2 regions of the Arthrobacter sp. P1_B11 genome follow, and region 1 is predicted to be linked to the other one. Evidence: riboswitches for the same ligand, from Rfam matches in the RefSeq annotation. Region 1 holds a riboswitch; the other holds the start of a gene.
The links. A riboswitch is a leader RNA that binds a small molecule or an ion and turns the genes downstream of it on or off. The one in region 1 is predicted to bind glycine.
Positions count from the first base shown of each region.

Region 1 (10,121 bases):
ATCAGCATGAACACCACGCCCAGGGCCAGGATGCCGATCCCGAGGACGAACACGAGCCCCACGCCGAAGACCTCGGAACCGCTGCCGAACTCCGGCGCCCAGCTGTCCGCGGCGGTCTGCAGGAAGACCACCAACAGCCCCAGGCCGCCCAGCAGCGGGCACAACAGCCGGAAGACGAAGTTGCGTGCGCTGCTGAAGACGCTGTTGCGGAAGTACCAGGCGCACGCGAACGCCGTGAGCCCGTAGTAGAAGCAGATCATCAGGCCCAGCGCCAGGATGGTGTCATTCAGGACGTTCTCGCTGATCACATGCATCACGGCGTAGAAGACCGCCGAAAAGGCGCCGGCGGCGACAGTGGCGAATCCCGGCGTCGAAAACTTCCTACTGAGGTGGCTGAACCGCTCCGGCAGCGCGCCGTAATGCGCCATGGCGAGAAGGCTCCGTGACGGCGAGGTGAACGTGGACTGCAGGGAGGCCGCCGAGCTGGAGAGCACGGCCAGCGACATCAGGATGGCGAACGGACCCATGGCGGGCGAGGCCAGGGCCGTGAAGACGTTGGCGTGGTTCTCCTCGTTGTTCAGGCCGATGCCCGTGTCCCCGACGCCGGCGAACATCATGGTTGCGATGGTCACCAGCAGGTAGATGCCCAGGACGACGACGGCGGTCAGCGTGCCTGCCAGCCCGGCCGTTTTCTTGCCGTTGGCGGTCTCCTCGTTCACCGTCAGGCACACGTCCCAGCCCCAGTAGACAAAGATGGACAGGGAAATGCCGGCGGCGATCTGGCCGAACGTCTCGATTTTGGTGACGTCGAACCACTCCCAGCTGAACGGGATGGCGGTCCCGGACGAGGACCAGTTCGCGAACGCCATGCCCACGAACAGGCCCAGCACCAGGAGCTGGAATCCGACCAGCCCGTACTGGACCACCTTGGTGGTGTGCAGGCCCCGGTAGCTGACCCACACCGCCAGCGCCACGAACACGAAGCACGTGACCACGTTCAGCGGCTTGTTCGCCGCGAGGTCCGCCAGTTCCGGCGATCCGGTCAGCTGGGCCAGGAACAGATAGAAGAAGTCCACCGCCACGCCGGCCAGGTTGGACAGCACGATGATGTTGGCGGCCAGCAGGCCCCAGCCGCCCATCCAGCCAACCCACGGGCCGAAGGCCTTGGTCACCCAGGTGAAGGTGGTGCCGCTGTCGGGGGAATCGGCGTTCAGCTCCCGGTAGGCGAGGGACACCAGGATCATGGGGATGAAGCCGATGAGGAAAATGACCGGCAGCTGAAGCCCGGCCTCGTTGACGGTGGGGCCCAGCGCGCTGGTCAGCGTGTAGGCCGGCGCGATGGTGGAAATGCCCAGAACCACGACGGCGAGGAGGCCCAGCTGCCCGCCCTTCAGTCCCTTCCCGGTAATGCCGTGCACGGTTCCCGGGGCGTCTGTGCCGGCGCCGCTGGCAGGATCGCCCGCCGGTGCGCTGGCGCGGGTGGTTTGGCTCATGACTGACCTTTCCAGGACGCAGCGGGCTGCTGCTGGGTGATGCAGTGGATGCCGCCCCCGCGGGCGAAGAGCTCGCGGGCGTCGATGCCCACCACGCGGCGCCCGGGGTAGGCGTCGGCAAGGATGCGGAGGGCCTTCTCGTCGTTGGGATCGGAGAAGGTGCAGGCGATGACTCCGCCGTTGACCACCACATGGTTGATGTAGCTGTAGTCCACGAAGCCCTCGGCGTCCGTGAGGACCGTGGGAGCCGGAACCTCGATGATGTTCCATTCACGCCCGGCCGCGTCCCGGGTGGTGGACAGGAAGCTGACGATCTCGCGGCTGACCTCGAAATCCGGGTGCGCCGGGTCCTGCTGTGAATGGACCAGCAGTGTGCCTGGCGAGGGGATGGCGGCCACGATGTCCACATGTCCGCGGGTGCCGAACCGCTCCGAATCACGGGTGAGGCCGCGCGGAACCCAGATAACGTGCCTGGCGCCGACGGTCCTGGCCAGCTCCGCTTCGATCTCCGGTTTCGTGAGCCCGGGATTGCGGCCCGGGTCCAGCTGCACGGTCTCGGTGACCAGCACGGTTCCCTCGCCGTCCACCTGGATGCCGCCGCCTTCGTTAACCAGACGGGACACGAGATGGTGGGCGCCGGACCGGCCGGCCACTTCCGCGGCGAGGAGCGAGTCCTTGTCCCACCGCGCCCAGTCCTGGGCGCCCCAGCCGTTGAAGACCCAGTCCACCGCACCAAGCCGGCCGGCGCCGTCCAGCACGAAGGTGGGGCCGATGTCCCGCATCCAGGCGTCGTTCAGTTCCGCCGTCAGTACCTCGACGGCGGGATCGAGGTAACGCGCGGCGGTATCGACGTCGTCGGGGGCCACCGCCACGGTGACCGGCTCAAACTCAACGGCGGCATTGGCGACGGCGGCCCAGACGGAACGCGCGGCGTGCGCCTCTTCGGCTGTGTCGCCCAGGGTGTAGCCGCCCGTGGGGAACGCCATCCAGAGCCGGTCCTGGCGTGCCGTTTCGGCGGGCATGCGCCACGCGCTCATGCGGTCACCTCGGCAGGCGCATAACCACTGATTGAACTGGTCGAAATCGCGGGACCCGCCTCGTCCCCGAACGGTGCATCGTGGCGGACGGGTTCGGTGAGCCGGGCATAGGTGTCCGGGCGGCGGGTGGTCAGGAACGGGAACAGCGTGAGCCAGTCCTGGCGCTGGTCCAGGTCAAGGTCCGCGACGAGAACGGCTGACTCGTTCCGCGGAGCCTGCGCCAGGATGCGGCCGTAGGGGTCGGAGATGAAGGAGGTTCCGTAGAAGTTGAGGCTGCCCTCCTGGCCCCAGCGGTTCGGGACCACCATGAACAGGCCGTTGGCGATGCCGTTGCCCACAATCACCTGCTGCCACAGGGGCTGGGTGTCGAACTCCGGGAACAGCGGTTCGGACCCGATGGCCGTGGGATAGACGAGCAGTTCCGCCCCGCCGAGCGAGTACAGCCGGGCCAGTTCGGGGAACCACTCGTCCCAGCAGGTGGGCATGCCGAGGCGTGCGCCGCCGAGTTCGGCAGGCGAGTGGACTTCGTAGGCGTCACCCGCGGGCGGGCCCTGGCGGAAGAACCGGTCCTCGTAGTAGCCGGCGGTGACGGGGATGTGCAGCTTGTGCGTGCTGGCGAGCAGTTCGCCGCCGGGGGACACGAGGATGGAAGTATTCAGTCCCAAGCCGTCGTCCGAGCCGTCGGGGTTGTCCGCCCGCTGGTAGAGCGAGGCGTGGACGCAGATGCCGTGCCTGCGGGCAGCCTCGGCGGCAAAGCGGAAGGTGGGGCCGGTGAGCAGGTCCTCGGCCGCGTCAGAGGGGCGTGGCCTGGTTTGTCCGGCGAGGGACAGATCGTTGTCCGGAATCTGGTCCGCCGGATAGCGGGACAGCGTAAGTTCCGGCAGGAAGACAACTGTGGCGCCGAGGCGGGCTGCGCGCTCGATGCCGTCGTTCAGTTCGGCGCGAAGAGCCGCGGCGTTGCTGTGCCAACGGTGCTGGACGACGCCGATCCGCAGTGCCGGACGCGCGGACGGCACTGTCCGGGCCAGGGAGGAGGGTGAATCGAGGCAGGTGATTTCAATCATGATGACTACTCCAGAGAGACGACCGTCACTAAATGAATGACGTTCATTTAGTATGCACAGCCCGGCGCCGGCTGGCAAGGGTCAATTTGAATAGCATTCATATATGACAGAAATGGCAAGTAAGCTGATCGTGAAATTTTGGGCCTGCTCCTGCCTGCCCTGACCCGGCCTGCGGTAGCGTCGGAGCTACTGGACCACTCGAGGAGGACGAATGAAAGCTTCACCGACACTGACCAACAACATGCAGGCCGTGCTTGCGGACCTGATCGAACTGCACATCCAGGGCAAGCAGGCGCACTGGAACATTGTGGGGACCAACTTTAGGGACCTTCACCTGCAGCTGGACGAGATTGTCGATGCCGCCAGGGCGTTTGCTGACGACATGGCGGAGCGGATGCGCGCCCTGCACGCGCTGCCCGATGGCCGCAGCGAGACGGTGGCCAAGTCCACCAGCCTGGCCCAGTTCCCGGAAGGCCTCATCAACACCAAGGACGCGATCGACCGGATCGTCGCCGCGCTTGAGGCCGCAGTGGGCACCATGCGCAAGGTCCATGACGAGGTGGATGAAGAGGACCCCACCACCGCAGACCTGCTGCACGCCTTCATTGAAAAGCTGGAGCAGTACGCCTGGATGGTGGGTGCCGAGAACATGAAGGCCTCGGCCAGCGTCACGCAGCCCGACAGCAAGTAACCGCAGCCTAAAAATCTGAGATCCGCAGGCGGCCGACGCCCGCGGAACCGACAGAACAGCCCCGGAGTTCCTCCGGGGCTGTTTTGTGCTTTGAACCCTTGACTTTCCGGCGCCGCGGAGAATACTTAAGCATGTGCTTAACAATCAGCTGCCGGAGGATCCGGACCTGGATTCCGTGTTCCAGGCGCTCGCCGACCCCACCCGGAGGGCGATCCTTATCCGCCTCTGCGACGGCCCGGCGTCAGTCTCGCAGCTGGCCCGACCGTTTGCCATGAGCCTGCCGGCAATCCTCCAGCACCTGCAGGTCCTGGAGGGCAGTGGCCTGGTCCGCAGCGAAAAGATCGGACGCGTGCGCAGCTGCACCATTGTCCCCGCTGCCGTCCGCCGTGCGGAGGGCTGGCTCAGCGCGCGCCGGACGGCTGAAGAACGCCGCCTCGACCGGCTCGAGTCGTTCCTTGATTCAGATGATCCACCCACAACAACAACCAGGAGTACGCCATGAGCACCCCCATCACGCATGCCAGCTTCACGTTGTCACGCACGCTCAACGCCCCGCCGTCGCGCGTTTTTGAAGCGTTCTCGGATTTCGCCAGCAAGAAGAAGTGGTTTGGCGGCCCGCCGGAGTGGAACCAGGGCGAATCAAGCCTCGAGTTCCGGGAGGGCGGCCGTGAGACGGACGTCGGAGGGCCCGAGGGCGGTTTCGTTTCGACCATGCAGGCCCTCTATTACGACATCGTGGACAACGAGCGGATCGTCTATACCTACGAGATGCTGCTGGACGGCCAGCGCACGTCCGTTTCGCTCAGCACGGTGGAGCTTCAGGCTGAGGGCGACGGTACCCTGCTGACGCTGACCGAACAGGGCGCCTACTTCACGGAGGTTGACCAGGTGGCCGGGAGGAAGGAAGGAACCGACGGCCTGCTCGATGCCTTGCAGGCCTTCGTCGAAGGCCACTGAGCAGCGGCCGCGGCAGGCCGCCATCGCTCCTCCGCCGTCGCCCTTCCGGCGGCGGGACCGGCCGGCGGCAGGCGGCCTCGGCAGCCCACCGGCCGGTCCCTTAGCGGGCCCTCGGCACCCGGCGGAGAACGACGGCGGAGAGGACTGACGCTCCCGCCATCAGTACCAGCGCGATGGCCGCCGTGATGTGGACGCCCGAGTCGAAGGCCGCCCGGGCGGCCGCGGCGAGGGCTTCGGACAGCGGCGCCGGCAACGTTCCCGCAAGCTCCATGGCCCCCGCCAGGGTTTCCCGGGCCCGGTCCGTGGAGTCCGCGGGCGCCACCTGGGTTACGGCTGCGGGCAGTGCAAGCTGCCTCTGGTAGGAGGCGGTCAGGATCGATCCCAGAACGGCCGTACCGAGCAGTGAGCCCACTTCGTAGCCCGTCTCGGAAATCGCCGCCGCGGCCCCGGATTTCGCGGGCGGCACGGCGCCTAGGATCAGGTCGTTGGAGATTGTTTCGGCGGCACCCACGCCGAGGGCAAGGAGGAGCAGTGCACCAAGCAGCAGGGCCGGTCCGGCGGAGTGGTCGCCAAAAGCCACCAGGGAGTAGCCCGACGCGCTCAGCGACAGGCCGCCGGCCACCACGAACCCGGGCCGAATCTTCCGGACCAGCGGCACCACCAGAAGCCCCGCCACCACGGTGGCCGTCAGTGCGGGCAGCATGGCGGTCCCCGACGCCGAGGGCGACATCCCTTCCAGCAGTTGCAGGTGCTGTGCCAGGAAGAGGATGAAGCCGTTGAAGGAGAACAGCGCCAGCACGTTGGCTGTGATGGCCGTGCTGAACACCCTGTTCCTGAACAGGGACAGGTCCAGCAGCGGGGACGCGAGCCGCTGCTGGCGACGAACGAAGACGAAGCCCATGGCCATGCCAAAGGCAATGATGGACAGGGCCTGTGCGCCCGGTCCTTCGGTGGCCAGTTCCTTGATTCCGTAGACCATGGGCACCATGGTCAGCATTGACAGCAGGATGCTGGGCATGTCCACCCGGCCCGGCCTGGGGTCCCTGGACTCCGGAATGAAGAACGGGCCGAAGATGAGCAGCGGCAGCATGATGGGCGCGGCCACGAGCAGGACCGCGCCCCACCAGAACTGCTCCACGAGCCAGCCGCCGAAAATCGGGCCGAGGGCTGCGCCGCCGGAGAAGCCTGCCGCCCAGATTGCGACCGCCAGCCTGCGCCTGTTGGGGTCCGGAAAAATGTTGCGGATGAGCGAGAGCGTGGACGGCATCAGCATGGCGCCAAAGAAGCCCAGTGCGGCACGGCCGGCAATTAGCCATTCGGCGCTTGGGGCGAACGCTGTGGCGGCCGAGACTCCGGCGAATCCCATGGTGCCAATCAGCAGCAGCCGGCGGCGCCCGATCCTGTCACCCAGGCTTCCCATGGCAACCAGAAGACCGGCCAGGACCAGGGCGTAGGCGTCCACGATCCACAGCAGCTGCACTCCGGACGTATCCAGGCTCCGCGCGATTGCCGGCAGGGCGAAGGTCAGTGCGGTGTTGTCCACGGCCACGAGCAGGACCGGAAACATGAGCAGACCCAGGGCAAGCCAGTCGCGGGCTCCGCCGCTGGCGGGGGAGGGCTGTGCTGCTGCTTGCGTGATGGGCTTCTGCTGCTGGAGGTCTGCGGACGCGGTCATGCCTTAACTGTACCGTCTGGACGGTATAGTTATCAAGCGAATGACCAGAACAGGCATGATGGGAGCCATGGCCAGAAAACCAGTAGCGCGCAGTGCCGTCCTCGACGCCTTTGAGTCACTCCTCATCGAAGTAGGGGAGCGAGCAGCAACCCTGGATGCCGTGGCCGGGCGCGCTGGGGTTTCCAAAGGGGGCCTGCTCTACCACTTCCCGAATAAGGAGGCCCTGATCGGGGTCCTGCTGGACCGCCTGGACGAGCATGCCGAGGCCGATGCCCGGGCCATGGCCACGGCACCCGAAGGTGCGGCCGCCTACTTCATCAAATCCTCAGTGTGGGCAGACACCCCTCTGGACCGCGTCATTGTGGCGGCAACGCGGCTCGCAGAGGTGGCCCATCAGGAGACCCGGCGGCGTTTCGCCCATATTCAGCAGCGCTGGCTCAATGAGATCGCCAAGGATGTGGGGCCCGGGCTCGCGAAGGCGGTCCTGTACATGGGGGACGGCCTGTATTTCAATGCGATGTTGTCGATCGGGCCGGCCGCGACAGCTGCCGAGACGGCCGCCGACGTCGAAAGCCTGCTTGCCGCGCTGGAGCGGCTCCGGGACTGACCGGCCGGTGCTGAAAGCGCCGGCGGCAGTACCATCCGGCCGCTACGAGACAGTTTGCGGACGCGTTCCGGACATAGGAGAATAGCCTCTGTGGCTGTTGTCACCGCAAACTGAATATGCCTTTGATCTGCGGCGGGAGAGTTCTGCAAGTAGGTACAAGCAGGCGCCGTAGGAGCAAATCCTCCCCAGGAATCTCTCAGGCCCATGTACCGCCGCGGCAAGGCAACTCTGGAAAGTAGCAGGCTGTCCGTCTGGAGTCCCGGGATCATCCCGAAACATCAGGACATGCTGTGCTCACCGACGGTGCAAGCGGGGCTGTGCGCAAACCACAGCAACGCGGAAACTCTCAGGTCCAATACAGAGCGGGGAGGAACCCGATCGATGTGGCGTACCCTGCGCCGCCTTAGTTATGGAGTTCCCTTGACTGTCAATTCAGCCTCCACGTCCTTCGTTGACCGGCATATCGGCGCCCGCCGTGAAGCCGACGTCGACGCCATGCTCAAGGCTGTCGGCTACGACACCGTTGATGCTCTGGTTGATACCGCAGTTCCCAAAGACATCCGGCAGGACTCCCCGCTGGAGCTTGCCCCGGCCCTGAGCGAAGTTGAAGCCCTCGCCGAGCTGCGCAAGCTTGCCGCGAAGAACAAGACGGCCGTGCAGATGATCGGCCAGGGCTACTACGACACCGTGACCCCGCCGGTGATCCGCCGCAACATCCTCGAAGCCCCGGCCTGGTACACGGCCTACACGCCGTACCAGCCGGAAATCTCCCAGGGCCGGCTCGAGGCGCTGCTGAACTTCCAGACCATGGTGCAGGACCTCGTGGGGCTGCCCATCGCCAACGCTTCGCTGCTGGACGAAGCAACCGCCGTGGCCGAGGCCGTGCTGATGATGCGCAGGGCCAACAAGAACAAGGCCGCCCACGACGGCAAGACGGTGCTCGACGCCGACTGCCTGCCGCAGACCATCGCCATCGTCAAGGGCCGCGCCGAGGCCCTCGGCTTTGAGGTGGAGGTCGCCGACCTTTCCAAAGGACTGCCTGACGGCGTCATTAACGGCGTTGTCCTCCAGCAGCCCGGGGTTTCCGGCCGCGTCTTCGACCACTCCGAGGTCATCGCTGCCGCCAAGGAGCGCGGTGCACTGGTGACGGTTGCCGCGGACCTCCTTTCACTGACGCTCATCACCCCTCCGGGCGAGCAGGGTGCGGACATCGCCGTCGGCTCGGCGCAGCGCCTCGGCGTGCCTCTGTTTTACGGCGGACCCCACGCCGCCTACATGGCAGTCCAGAAAGGCCTCGAGCGCTCGATGCCGGGCCGCCTCGTCGGCGTCTCCAAGGACTCTGCAGGAGTTCCGGCCTACCGTCTGGCCCTGCAGACCCGTGAGCAGCACATCCGCCGCGAAAAGGCGACGTCCAACATCTGCACCGCGCAGGCCCTGCTGGCCATCGTCGCCTCGATGTACGCCGTGTACCACGGTCCGGACGGGCTGAAAGCGATTGCCGAAACCGCTCACCGCCACGCCAGGACCCTCGCCACCTCGCTGAAGGCTGCCGGGCTGGTCGTCCTCCACACCAGCTTCTTCGACACCGTGAGCGTGTCTGTGCCGGGCAAGGCGGCGGACATCATCGCCGCGGCCGAGGCCAAGGGCATCAACCTCCGCAGCATCGACGCGGACACCGTGGGCATCTCCACCGATGAAACGACGACGGCGGCAATTGTCGAGGACGTCCTCGGCGCCTTCGGTGCCACGGCCGTTGAGGCGACGGACGCTTTTTCCCTGGACGCCGCCGTCGAACGCTCTTCCGAGTACCTGCAGCATCCGGTGTTCAACACCCACCGCTCCGAGACCCAGCTGCTGCGCTACGTGCGCCGGCTGTCCGACCGCGACCTCGCGCTGGACCGCACCATGATCCCGCTGGGTTCGTGCACCATGAAGCTGAACGCGACGGCCGAAATGGAAGCGATCTCCTGGCCGGAGTTCGCGTCCATCCATCCGTTTGCCCCGGATTCCCAGACCGAGGGCTGGCGCGAACTGATTGCAGATCTTGAAGCGCAGCTGACCGAGATCACCGGCTATGACCAGGTGTCCATCCAGCCCAACGCCGGTTCCCAGGGCGAGCTCGCGGGCCTGCTGGCCATCCGCGGCTACCACCGTTCACGCGGCGATGACCAGCGCAACATCTGCCTGATCCCGGCCTCCGCCCACGGCACGAACGCGGCCTCGGCCGTCCTGGCCGGAATGAAGGTTGTTGTTGTGGCCACGGCGGCAGATGGCACGATCGACCACGCCGACCTCAACGCCAAGATCGAGCTGCACAAGGACGCACTGTCCGCGATCATGATCACCTACCCGTCCACCCACGGCGTGTACGACGCCGATGTCCGGGAAGTCTGCGACGCCATACACGCAGCCGGCGGGCAGGTCTACATCGACGGCGCCAACCTCAACGCCCTCGTGGGGCTCGCCCAGCCGGGCAAATTCGGCGGCGACGTCTCGCACCTGAACCTGCACAAGACCTTCTGCATCCCGCACGGCGGCGGCGGCCCGGGCGTCGGTCCGGTCGCTGCCAAGGCCCACCTGGCGCCGTTCATGCCCGG
Region 1 covers NZ_JBFTZQ010000035.1:3,103-13,223, reverse strand. The annotation lists gene AC1D14_RS20155 (APC family permease) at 1-1,493, opposite strand, end outside; gene AC1D14_RS20150 (agmatine deiminase family protein) at 1,490-2,530, opposite strand; gene AC1D14_RS20145 (nitrilase-related carbon-nitrogen hydrolase) at 2,527-3,594, opposite strand; gene AC1D14_RS20140 (Dps family protein) at 3,806-4,285, shown strand; gene AC1D14_RS20135 (ArsR/SmtB family transcription factor) at 4,419-4,787, shown strand; gene AC1D14_RS20130 (SRPBCC family protein) at 4,784-5,242, shown strand; gene AC1D14_RS20125 (MFS transporter) at 5,343-6,917, opposite strand; gene AC1D14_RS20120 (TetR/AcrR family transcriptional regulator) at 6,985-7,524, shown strand; glycine riboswitch at 7,648-7,746, shown strand; gene gcvP (aminomethyl-transferring glycine dehydrogenase) at 7,945-10,121, shown strand, end outside.

Region 2 (10,121 bases), on a different contig from region 1:
GGGCACGCGTGGCCGGCGCCCCGATCTTGGGAAGAGCGTCGAGCGGTGACGTTGTCATGGTTGCGCTCAGCTCTCGGTCTTCTGCGGGGCGAGTTCGCCGTAGAAGTAGGATGCTGTCACTCCGCCGTCCATGAGGAAGTCGCTGCCGGTGATGAACGCGCCGTCCTGGCCCATGAGGAGAGCGCCCACCGTGCCGACCTCGTCCGGAGTGCCGCCGCGCCCTGCCGGGGACAACCCGATCATGCGGCGGTATCCCTCGCCTCGGGGGCCGGTCAGTTCATCTTTGGCCAGCGGGGTGAAGATGATGCCGGGGCTGATCGTGTTGATCCGCGCGCCGCGTTTGCCCCATCGGACGGCCTCGGCCATCACGCGGAGCGAGTTGCCGCGCTTGGCCAGCTGGTAAGCGTGAAGGGAGTCTGTGACTTGGTCCGGCTGAAGCATCGGGAGCGCCAACAGTTCGTCGGCCGGCGTGGTCGCGAGAGCTGTATTTTCCTCGGGAGTCAGGGCACCCAGGCGGTGCCCTGACTGCGAAGCGATGACCACGCCGGCGCCGCCGGGGGCGATGACGTTCCCGAATTCCTCAAGCAGCACGGCAGTCCCGTACAGGTCCACGGCCAGGATGGTCGCCGGCGACGCTTGGCTGGGAGAGACACCCGCGGCGTGTATGACGCCGGTGACGTCGCCCAACGCCGTGGCCGCCTCGACGAGGGTATGAATGGACTGGCGCGAGGACACGTCGACAGTCATTGTGCTGACCTCGAAACCGGCGTTGCTCAGCACCTCGGCCGCCGCGTCGGCGTTGCCCTGATTCAGGTCCGCCAACACAACCTGCTTGCCCGCGCTGACGCGCCGGGCGATTGCCTGGCCGATCGAGCCGGCTCCGATGACAACAATGACGTCGCCCATGATGGTCTCCTGTTCCTTGGTACTTCATCCACCCTAGAAGCCTTCAACCAGGGACGGGAGGCACTGTGAGTACCTGTATCAACAGTCCCTTCCACCTTGGGATCGTGTCCTGTTGTATGGATGTGAACCTCAGCGAGCCCTTTCCTGGGCCGCCAACAACCTAGGAGCAACAATGACCACTCGCCCCAGCACCGTGCTGGTAGTCGGCGCGACCGGCAGCATCGGCCGGCTCGTCGTCGAGGAAGCGATCCGGCAGGGGCACACCACCCGGGCCCTGGTGCGCAACCCTGACAAGGCCCGGCGGCTGCCCAAGGAAGCGGAGGTCGTCGTCGGGGACGTTACCCGGCCCGAGACGCTGGCCGGCGCCGTGGAGGGGGTCGACGCCGTCGTCTTCACCCTCGGCTCGGACGGCGCCGGCAAGGTCGGTGCCGAGACTGTGGACTACGGCGGGGTACGCAACGTTCTGGCAGCCCTGGGCAATCGGACAGTCCGGTTAGCCCTAATGACCTCTATCGGCGTCACCAACCGCACCGGAGCCTACAACCGGTCCACCGAGGCCCACGACTGGAAGCGGCGTTCCGAACGGCTCGTCCGTGCCACCGGCCTGCCGTACACGATCGTGCGGCCTGGCTGGTTCGACTACAACGGGCCCGACGAACACCGGCTCGTCCTGCTCCAGGGCGACACCCGTCAGGCCGGGGACTCCAGCGACGGCGTCATTGCCCGGCGCCAGATTGCCCAGGTCCTGGTCCGCAGCCTCAACTCACCGGGCGCGGAGCGCAAAACCTTCGAGCTCGTTGCAACCGCTGGCACCGCGCCCGCGGACTTCGAGGCCCTGTTCGCCCCCCTCGCAGCGGATCCCGCCGGCGGACTCGACGGCGTGCACGATCAGCCGAACATGCCGCTGGACGGCGAGCAGCAACACGTGCGTGAGGAGCTGCGCGTACTCACGCGCTGACGCCCTGCCCCCTGGCGGTCCCAGCACCGCCCGCCCCAGCTCCGATTCTGGAGAAACGAAAGGAAACACAATGCGAGCAACCATCATGTACGCAGCCGGAGACGTGCGCGTGGAGAACGTGCCCGACCCCGTGATCCAGGATCCGACCGACGCGATCGTGCGCATCGTGAATTCGTGTATCTGCGGATCGGACCTGCATCCCTACCACGGCATGCCTGCCTCCGAGCAGGGTAGCCCGATGGGGCACGAGTTCATCGGCGTCGTCGAGGAGACGGGCAGGGACGTGTCCAGGCTGAAGAAGGGCGACTTCGTCATCGCCCCGTTCGCCTGGTCCGACGGGACCTGCGATTTCTGCCGCGAGGGCCTGCAGACCTCCTGCCGCCACGGCGGGTTCTGGGCCGCCGGCGGCATCGGCGGCGCCCAGGCCGAAGCCATCCGCGTCCCGTTCGCTGACGGCACGCTGGTCAAGGCACCGGTCGACGAGGATTCCGCGCTGCTGCCCTCCCTGCTGACCCTCTCCGATGTGTACGGCACCGGCTACCACGCCGCCATTAAGGCCGGAGTGAACGAGCGGACAACCGTCACGGTCATCGGTGACGGCGCTGTCGGCCTGATGGCGGTGCTGTCGGCCAAGCAACTGGGTGCCGAGCAGATTATTCTGATGGGCCGGCACAAGGCCCGCACCGACCTGGGCATCGAATACGGGGCCACCGACGTCGTCGCCGAGCGCGGCGAGGAAGGCATTGCCAGGGTCCGTGAGCTAGCCGGTGGCGACGGCACCCATACGGTGCTCGAGTGCGTAGGACACCGGCCGGCGTACGACCAGGCACTCGGCGTGATCCGTCCGGGCGGTGTCATCAGCCGCGTCGGCGTGCCGCAGTACGAGGATGCCCCGATCGGATTCGGCAGCATGTTCGGCCCGAACGTCACCCTCACCGGCGGCCCGGCCCCCGTCCGCGCCTACATTGAAGCCCTGCTGCCCGGTGTCCTCGACGGCACCGTGAACCCTGGCAAGGTCTTCGACCGCAGCATCAGCCTCGACGACGTGCCCGACGGCTACCGCGCCATGGACAACCGCGAATCCCTCAAGGTCCTCGTCCGCCCCTAGCGCACGTCGCCCCCACTGCTATCCCCCACGAAAGGAAGACCTCATGGCTACATGGCTCATCACAGGATGCTCGACCGGACTCGGCCGGGCTGTCGCTCAGGCAGTGCTCGCCCACGGCGACAACGCGGTCGTCACAGCACGGAACGTCACCACGGTTGACGATCTCGCGGCCGCCTTCCCCGACACGGCACTGGCCCTGCCCCTCGACGTCACCGACCGGGCACAGATCAGCTCGGTGGTGCAGCAGGCCCGGACGCGCTTCGGGGGCATCGACGTGCTCATTAACAATGCCGGCTACGGCTACCGCGCCGCGGTGGAGGAAGCGGACGACGCCGACATTCGGCAACTGTTCGACACTAACGTTTTCGGCGCAGTGGACATGATCAAAGCGGTCCTCCCGGACATGCGCGCGAAAAGGGCTGGGTCCATCCTGAACATCTCCTCCATCGGAGCGCGCATCTCACCGGCCGGCTCCGGATACTACTCGGCAACAAAGTGGGCCCTGGAGGGCCTGTCCGGATCCCTGCACAAGGAACTGCAGCCGCTGGGCATCAAGGTTACCGTCATCGAGCCCGGCGCGTTCCGCACGGACTTCGCCGGCCGCTCACTCACGCAGTCAGCGACGGCGATCGAGGACTACGCAGAGACGGCCGGGAAACGGCGCAAGGAGAACGACACGATCCACGGCACCCAGCCGGGCGACCCAGCCAAGGCGGCAGAAGCGATCCTGGCGGTCGTCAACAGTGCGAACCCGCCGTCGCTGATAGTGCTCGGCAAAGACGCTTTCGACGCATTTGCCGCCGTAGCCCAGGCAGAGCGCGCCGAGCTTGACCAATGGCGGGACCTCAGCCTCAGCACAGGCGTCGAGGGCTGAGGTACGGGCTGCGGCGGGTCAGCTACGTAAACCGCAGCTCAGAGTTCGATGGCCCAGCCTTCTTGGTAGTCACGGTGGTCTCTGTAGGGGGCTGCCATACACATCAGGACGTATTCGCTGGTGCCGTCGACTTCGCTGCGGATGTCGGTGACGAGCGGGACGTTGGCCAGCATCTGTCGTTTCGCGGCGCATTCAGCGAGGATGCGGCCGGGGTTGAACCATGCGATGTAGACCCGGTCTGTGGCTTTGCATTCGAGGTGACCGGGTGCGTGGTCGGCGCGAGCGTCGAGCACGATTCGTTCGTTGGCGGAGTAGAGGGCTGCGGTGTCGCTCCCGGGTCTACCAAACCATTCCCAGGGCGCAGGTGAGGCGGCCAGCGCGATGGCTTCGTCTTCGGCGATCCGGGCTTCGAGGAAGGCGATGATGTCCATGCCCCAATCCTGCCATCCTGCGGGCACCATTTCTGATGCCCATCACGCCCGTTATCCGCGGGCGGGTTGGAACAATTCGACCACGTTGCCGGACGGATCTTCCAGCAGGATCTGCTGACCGCCCGGACCCTTGACGATGTCGTTCCGGAACGCGAGGCCCGCAGCGCGAAGCCGGTCCACTTCGGCCGCGATATCGCTCACGATCAGGTGGATGCGGTTCCATCCCCCCGGGGCAGGCACCGTGCCATCCGGCATTGACCGCCCTGCCGAGCTGGTTGGCCCGCTCAGCAGGAGCCGCAGCCGGCCGCGTACGACGTCGGCGAATGCCGGTGCGGCCCTCATCCTGAGGGTGAATCCGAGGTGCTTTGTGTAGAAGTCGATTGCCGCGTCGACGTCGTCCACCACGTATCGGACGCTGACCATGTCCGTAAGGTCGCTGGGCATGTCTAGATCCTCTGAACTCGTTTGGGAGTACTCGATTGCGTAAAGCAGGAACTGGATTCGCGTGTTCAGTTCGTCCGCCGTGCGGACGAACACCGGGTAATTGTCCTGGTCGGCAGCCCCTTCGGCCGCCGGGTCGGGGATGCTCCAGTGCACCCTCGCAGGCGGCCCCGGGAAATCGGGGCATACCTCCCGTACGCGGTCGCAAAGGCTGATCACATAGTCGAACCGGTGCTCTGCGAACTCACTCAGATGCTTGGAGCGGGCGCCGCTAATGTCAATGCCGCGCTCACGCATCACGCGTACGGCGTTGGGGTGCAGGTCCTTGGGGTGACTGCCCGCACTGACGGCTTCGATTTGGGAGCCGCCGAGGCTGGCCAAGATCGCCTCGGCCATCTGGGATCGGGCGCTGTTTCCCGTACACAGGAACAACACACGAACGCGTGGCTGAACCGGCTGAAGGCCAGGACCGCCCGCGGGCGGTGTCAGCACAGCGGGAACCAGCCGTAGGCCGGGGTGAAGCGCCGCACCGGCTTCGGCGAGCCGTTCGCGATACAAAGCCAGGTTGAGGCTGCAGTACGTGTCACGTCCGTCGGCCGAGCTGCGCCGCATGGTCAATCAATATATTTTGATTGATTTGCGCCGATTTGATGCCGGCCGGTAGGCGCTATGGGGAGAGGCACCAAACGCAGGACGACGACGGTAGGACATCCCGCCGTCGTCCACTTTGCATGCGGTTCTGAGCCCTGTTCGTCGGAAGCGCCCCGGGGTTACGATGCCGTGTGACCTTCACCCACGGCTACGCGGACAACGACGGCCTTCTCATGTACTACGAGGTCCACGGCCGGGTGGTGCCCGGCCAGCCGCCGCTGCTCCTCATCCCGGGAGGCGGCTCCACCATCGGCACCAACTTCAGCGAACTCATCCCGCTGCTGGCCGAACAGCGCCAGGTGATTGCCGTTGAGGAGGAGGGCCATGGCCGCACCCAGCCGACCCGCTGCCCCCTCACCGCCGGGAACTCCGCCGGCGACATCCTCGCCGTTTTGGAGCAGCTCAACGTGGAAACCGTGGATGTGCTGGGATTCAGCGCCGGCGGCCACACCGCCATCGCGCTGGCACTAGGGCATCCCGCCGCGGTCCGGCGCCTCATCGCCGCCTCTACGTTTGTGAGCCGCGATGCCGTGCCGGACGAGTTCTGGGACGGCATGGCGAAGGCCACCCTGGACGACATGCCCGACACCTACAAGGATGCCGACCGCAGTCTCAATCCCGAACCGGGCCACCTGGAGCGACTCTTCGAACTGGACAGCCGGCGCATCCTGGACTTCGCCGGCTGGTCCGACGACGAGCTGCGCACCATCAAAGCCTCCACGCTGGTGGTGAGCGCAGACCGCGACGTTGCCACTGCCGAGCACGCCGCGAGGATTGCCAGCGTCATCCCGGGCGCCCGCCTGCTGGTCATCCCCGGTGGCCACGGCGATTACCTCGGGGAGCTGGCGGCCAGTGCCGGGGACCTCCGGACGATGCATGCCACAGTCCCGTTCCTGCTGCGGTTCCTCGACGACTGAGTCTTGTTGTAGGGGAGCGGCACCCAAAGCAAGCGGACGACGGCGGAACGTCCCGCCGTCGTCCGCTTTGCTGCCCTGCTGGCGGCTTTCTCGAGGCTGCAAAAGGACTCATTTGACGTATATTTTGCATCCAGGCCGGAGAGCAGATAATGTGTGAGCCGTGTCACCCACCAGTGGCACGGCTTATGATCTGCGGCGGGAGAGTCCTGCCGGTACGTTCAGCAGGCGCCGTAGGAGCAAATCCTCCCCAGGAATCTCTCAGGCCCACGTACCGCCGCGGCAAGGCAACTCTGGAAAGCAGTCCGGGAAACCGGGCTCACCGACGGTGCAAGTGGCGCCTGCTAACAGCAGGCAAAGCGGAAACTCTCAGGTCCAATACAGAGCGGGGAGGAACCCGAATCATCGTGGCACTCCAGTGCCACCTGAATTATGGAGTTCCTCACATGACGATCCAGTCGTCCCCGTCCACATTCGCAGACCGCCACATCGGCGCCCGCCGCCAAACAGACATCGACACCATGCTCAAGGCTGTCGGCTACGACAGCGTGGATGGCCTCGTCGACACTGCAGTCCCCGATTCCATCCGCCAGGAAAAGCCTCTCAGCCTGGACAGCGCCCTCAGCGAAGTTGAAGTGCTCGCCGGGCTGCGCAAGCTGGCTTCCAAGAACAAGACGGCCGTGCAGATGATCGGCCAGGGCTACTACGACACCGTCACGCCGCCGGTCATCCGCCGCAACATCCTCGAAGCCCCGGCCTGGTACACGGCCTACACGCCGTACCAGCCGGAAATCTCCCAGGGCCGGCTCGAGGCGCTGCTGAACTTCCAGACCATGGTCCAGGACTTGACGGCACTGCCGGTCGCCAACGCGTCCCTGCTGGACGAGGCCACCGCCGTCGCCGAAGCCGTGTTGCTGATGCGCCGCGCCAACAAGAACAAGACGGCCCGCGACGGCAAGACCGTTATCGACGCCGACTGCCTGCCGCAGACCATCGCCATCGTGCAGGGCCGCGCCGAAGCACTTGGTTTCGAGGTGGAGGTTGCCGACCTGTCCCAGGGCCTGCCCGACGGTGACATCAACGGGGTCGTACTCCAGCAGCCCGGGGTTTCCGGCCGGGTGTGGAACCAGTCCGGTGTGATTGCAGAGGCGAAGGAACGGGGCGCGCTGGTCACCGTGGCAGCCGACCTTCTGGCCCTGACGCTGATTACCCCTCCCGGTGAGCAGGGCGCCGACATCGCCGTCGGCTCCACGCAGCGACTGGGCGTCCCGCTGTTCTTCGGCGGCCCGCACGCGGCCTACATGGCGGTGCGCGAAGGCATGGAACGCACGCTGCCTGGCCGTATAGTCGGCGTCTCCAAGGACAACGCCGGCGTCCCCGCCTACCGCCTGGCCCTGCAGACGCGCGAGCAGCATATCCGCCGCGAAAAGGCCACCTCCAACATCTGCACCGCGCAGGCCCTGCTGGCCATCGTCTCCTCGATGTATGCCGTCTACCACGGCCCCGACGGCCTGAAGGCGATTGCCGAGACCGTCCACAACAACGCCAGGGCCCTCGCCGCCACGTTGAAGGTCGCTGGCCGGGAACTGGTCAGTGAATCCTTCTTCGACACCGTCACGGTCCGCGTGCCCGGCAAGGCCCGGAAGGTCATTACCGCTGCCGAGGCCCGGGGCATCAACCTGCGCTTTATCGATGCGGACACGGTTGGCGTGTCAGTCGATGAGACGACGACGGCGGAGGTCCTCTCCGCGGTGGTCGTCGCCTTTGGCGCCGGTCCGGTGGTGGCGGCCAAGGGTTTCGAACTGCCCGAGACTGTGCTGCGTTCTTCCGATTTCCTGCAGCACCCGGTGTTTAACACCCACCGCTCCGAGACCCAACTGCTGCGCTACATCCGCAAGCTCTCGGACCGGGACCTCGCCCTGGACCGCACCATGATCCCGCTGGGCTCGTGCACCATGAAGCTGAACGCCACCGCCGAGATGGAGGCCATCTCCTGGCCGGAGTTCGCCTCCATCCACCCGTTCGCCCCGGATTCCCAGACCGAAGGCTGGCGGGAACTGATCGGCGGCCTGGAAGCCGACCTCGCCGAAATCACCGGCTACGACCAGGTGTCCATCCAGCCGAACGCCGGTTCCCAGGGCGAGCTTGCGGGCCTGCTGGCAATCCGCGGCTACCACCTCTCCCGCGGCGACGACCAGCGCAACGTGTGCCTGATCCCGGCCTCGGCCCACGGCACCAACGCGGCCTCCGCCGTCCTGGCCGGAATGAAGGTTGTTGTAGTCGCCACGGCGGCCGACGGCACGATCGACCACGCCGACCTCAACGCCAAAATCGAGGCCAACAAGGACGTCCTGTCCGCGATCATGATCACCTACCCGTCCACCCACGGCGTGTACGACGCCGATGTGCGTGAGGTCTGTGACTCGGTGCATGCGGCCGGCGGCCAGGTCTACGTCGACGGCGCCAACCTCAACGCCCTCGTGGGGCTCGCCCAGCCTGGCAAGTTCGGCGGCGACGTGTCCCACCTGAACCTGCACAAGACCTTCTGCATCCCGCACGGCGGCGGCGGCCCGGGCGTCGGTCCGGTCGCTGCCAAGGCCCACCTGGCGCCGTTCATGCCGGGCGACGCCAACAAGGCCGCTCACGAGGCAGGGCATGGTGTGGCGATCTCGGCTTCGCGCTTCGGCTCGGCCGGTGTGCTGCCCATCTCCTGGGCCTACGTGAAGCTCATGGGCGGGGAGGGCCTGACTGAGGCCACCAAGTCTGCGCTGCTCGCGGCGAACTACATTGCTTCCCGCCTGAACGAGTTCTTCCCGGTGCTGTACACCGGCGAAGGCGGACTCGTGGCGCACGAGTGCATCCTGGACCTGCGAGAACTGACGGCCAGGACCGGCGTCACCGCGGAAGACGTGGCCAAGCGCCTGATCGACTACGGCTTCCACGCGCCCACCCTGGCGTTCCCCGTTGCCGGCACGCTGATGGTGGAACCCACCGAGTCCGAGGACCTCGCGGAGATCGACCGCTTCATCGACGCGATGATCACCATCCACGCCGAGATCGAACAGGTCGCCGCCGGGGACTTCACACTCGCGGACAGCCCGCTGCGCAATGCACCGCACACCGCTGCCGCCGTCATCAGCACCGACTGGGCCCGCAAGTACCCACGCGAGCAGGCTGTCTTCCCGGTCCCGACGCTGAAGCAGGACAAGTACTTCCCTCCGGTAGGCCGGATCGACGGCGCGGCAGGGGACCGCAACCTGGTCTGCTCCTGCCCACCTCTTTCCGAGTTTGAAAACTAAGGATTTCTGATGACTGAGAACTACACCGCGCTCTACGAAGAGCACAAGAAGGCCGGCGCCTCCTTCACCGACTTCGGCGGCTGGCAGATGCCCCTGAAGTACTCCTCTGAGCTGGCCGAGCACCACGCCGTGCGCAACGCTGCCGGCCTGTTCGACCTCTCCCACATGGGCGAAGTCTGGGTCACCGGCCCGGACGCCGCAGCCTTCCTGGACTACGCGCTGGCCGGCAAGCTGTCGGCGGTTGCCGTCGGCAAGGCCAAGTACTCGCTGATCTGCCAGGAAGACGGCGGCATCATCGACGACCTGATCTCCTACCGCCGCGGGGAGGAAAAGTACCTCGTGGTGCCGAACGCCGGCAACGCCGTCGTGGTCGCCGCCGCCCTGGCCGAACGGGCCGCCGGCTTCGACGTCAAGGTGGAGGACGTTTCTGCCGAGACGTCCCTGATCGCCGTCCAGGGACCGAACGCAGAAAGCATTCTGCTGGCGCTGGTCCCGGGCGAGCAGCACCCGTTCGTTACGGAGCTCAAGTACTACGCCGC
Region 2 covers NZ_JBFTZQ010000046.1:3,143-13,263, reverse strand. The annotation lists gene AC1D14_RS21945 (helix-hairpin-helix domain-containing protein) at 1-58, opposite strand, end outside; gene AC1D14_RS21940 (SDR family oxidoreductase) at 67-906, opposite strand; gene AC1D14_RS21935 (SDR family oxidoreductase) at 1,079-1,864, shown strand; gene AC1D14_RS21930 (alcohol dehydrogenase catalytic domain-containing protein) at 1,935-2,972, shown strand; gene AC1D14_RS21925 (oxidoreductase) at 3,016-3,846, shown strand; gene AC1D14_RS21920 (DUF6221 family protein) at 3,885-4,277, opposite strand; gene AC1D14_RS21915 (arsenate reductase/protein-tyrosine-phosphatase family protein) at 4,329-5,330, opposite strand; gene AC1D14_RS21910 (alpha/beta fold hydrolase) at 5,501-6,286, shown strand; glycine riboswitch at 6,473-6,570, shown strand; glycine riboswitch at 6,572-6,677, shown strand; gene gcvP (aminomethyl-transferring glycine dehydrogenase) at 6,730-9,582, shown strand; gene gcvT (glycine cleavage system aminomethyltransferase GcvT) at 9,592-10,121, shown strand, end outside.
Region 2: another riboswitch for glycine. It lies ahead of gcvP (aminomethyl-transferring glycine dehydrogenase); the one in region 1 lies ahead of gcvP (aminomethyl-transferring glycine dehydrogenase).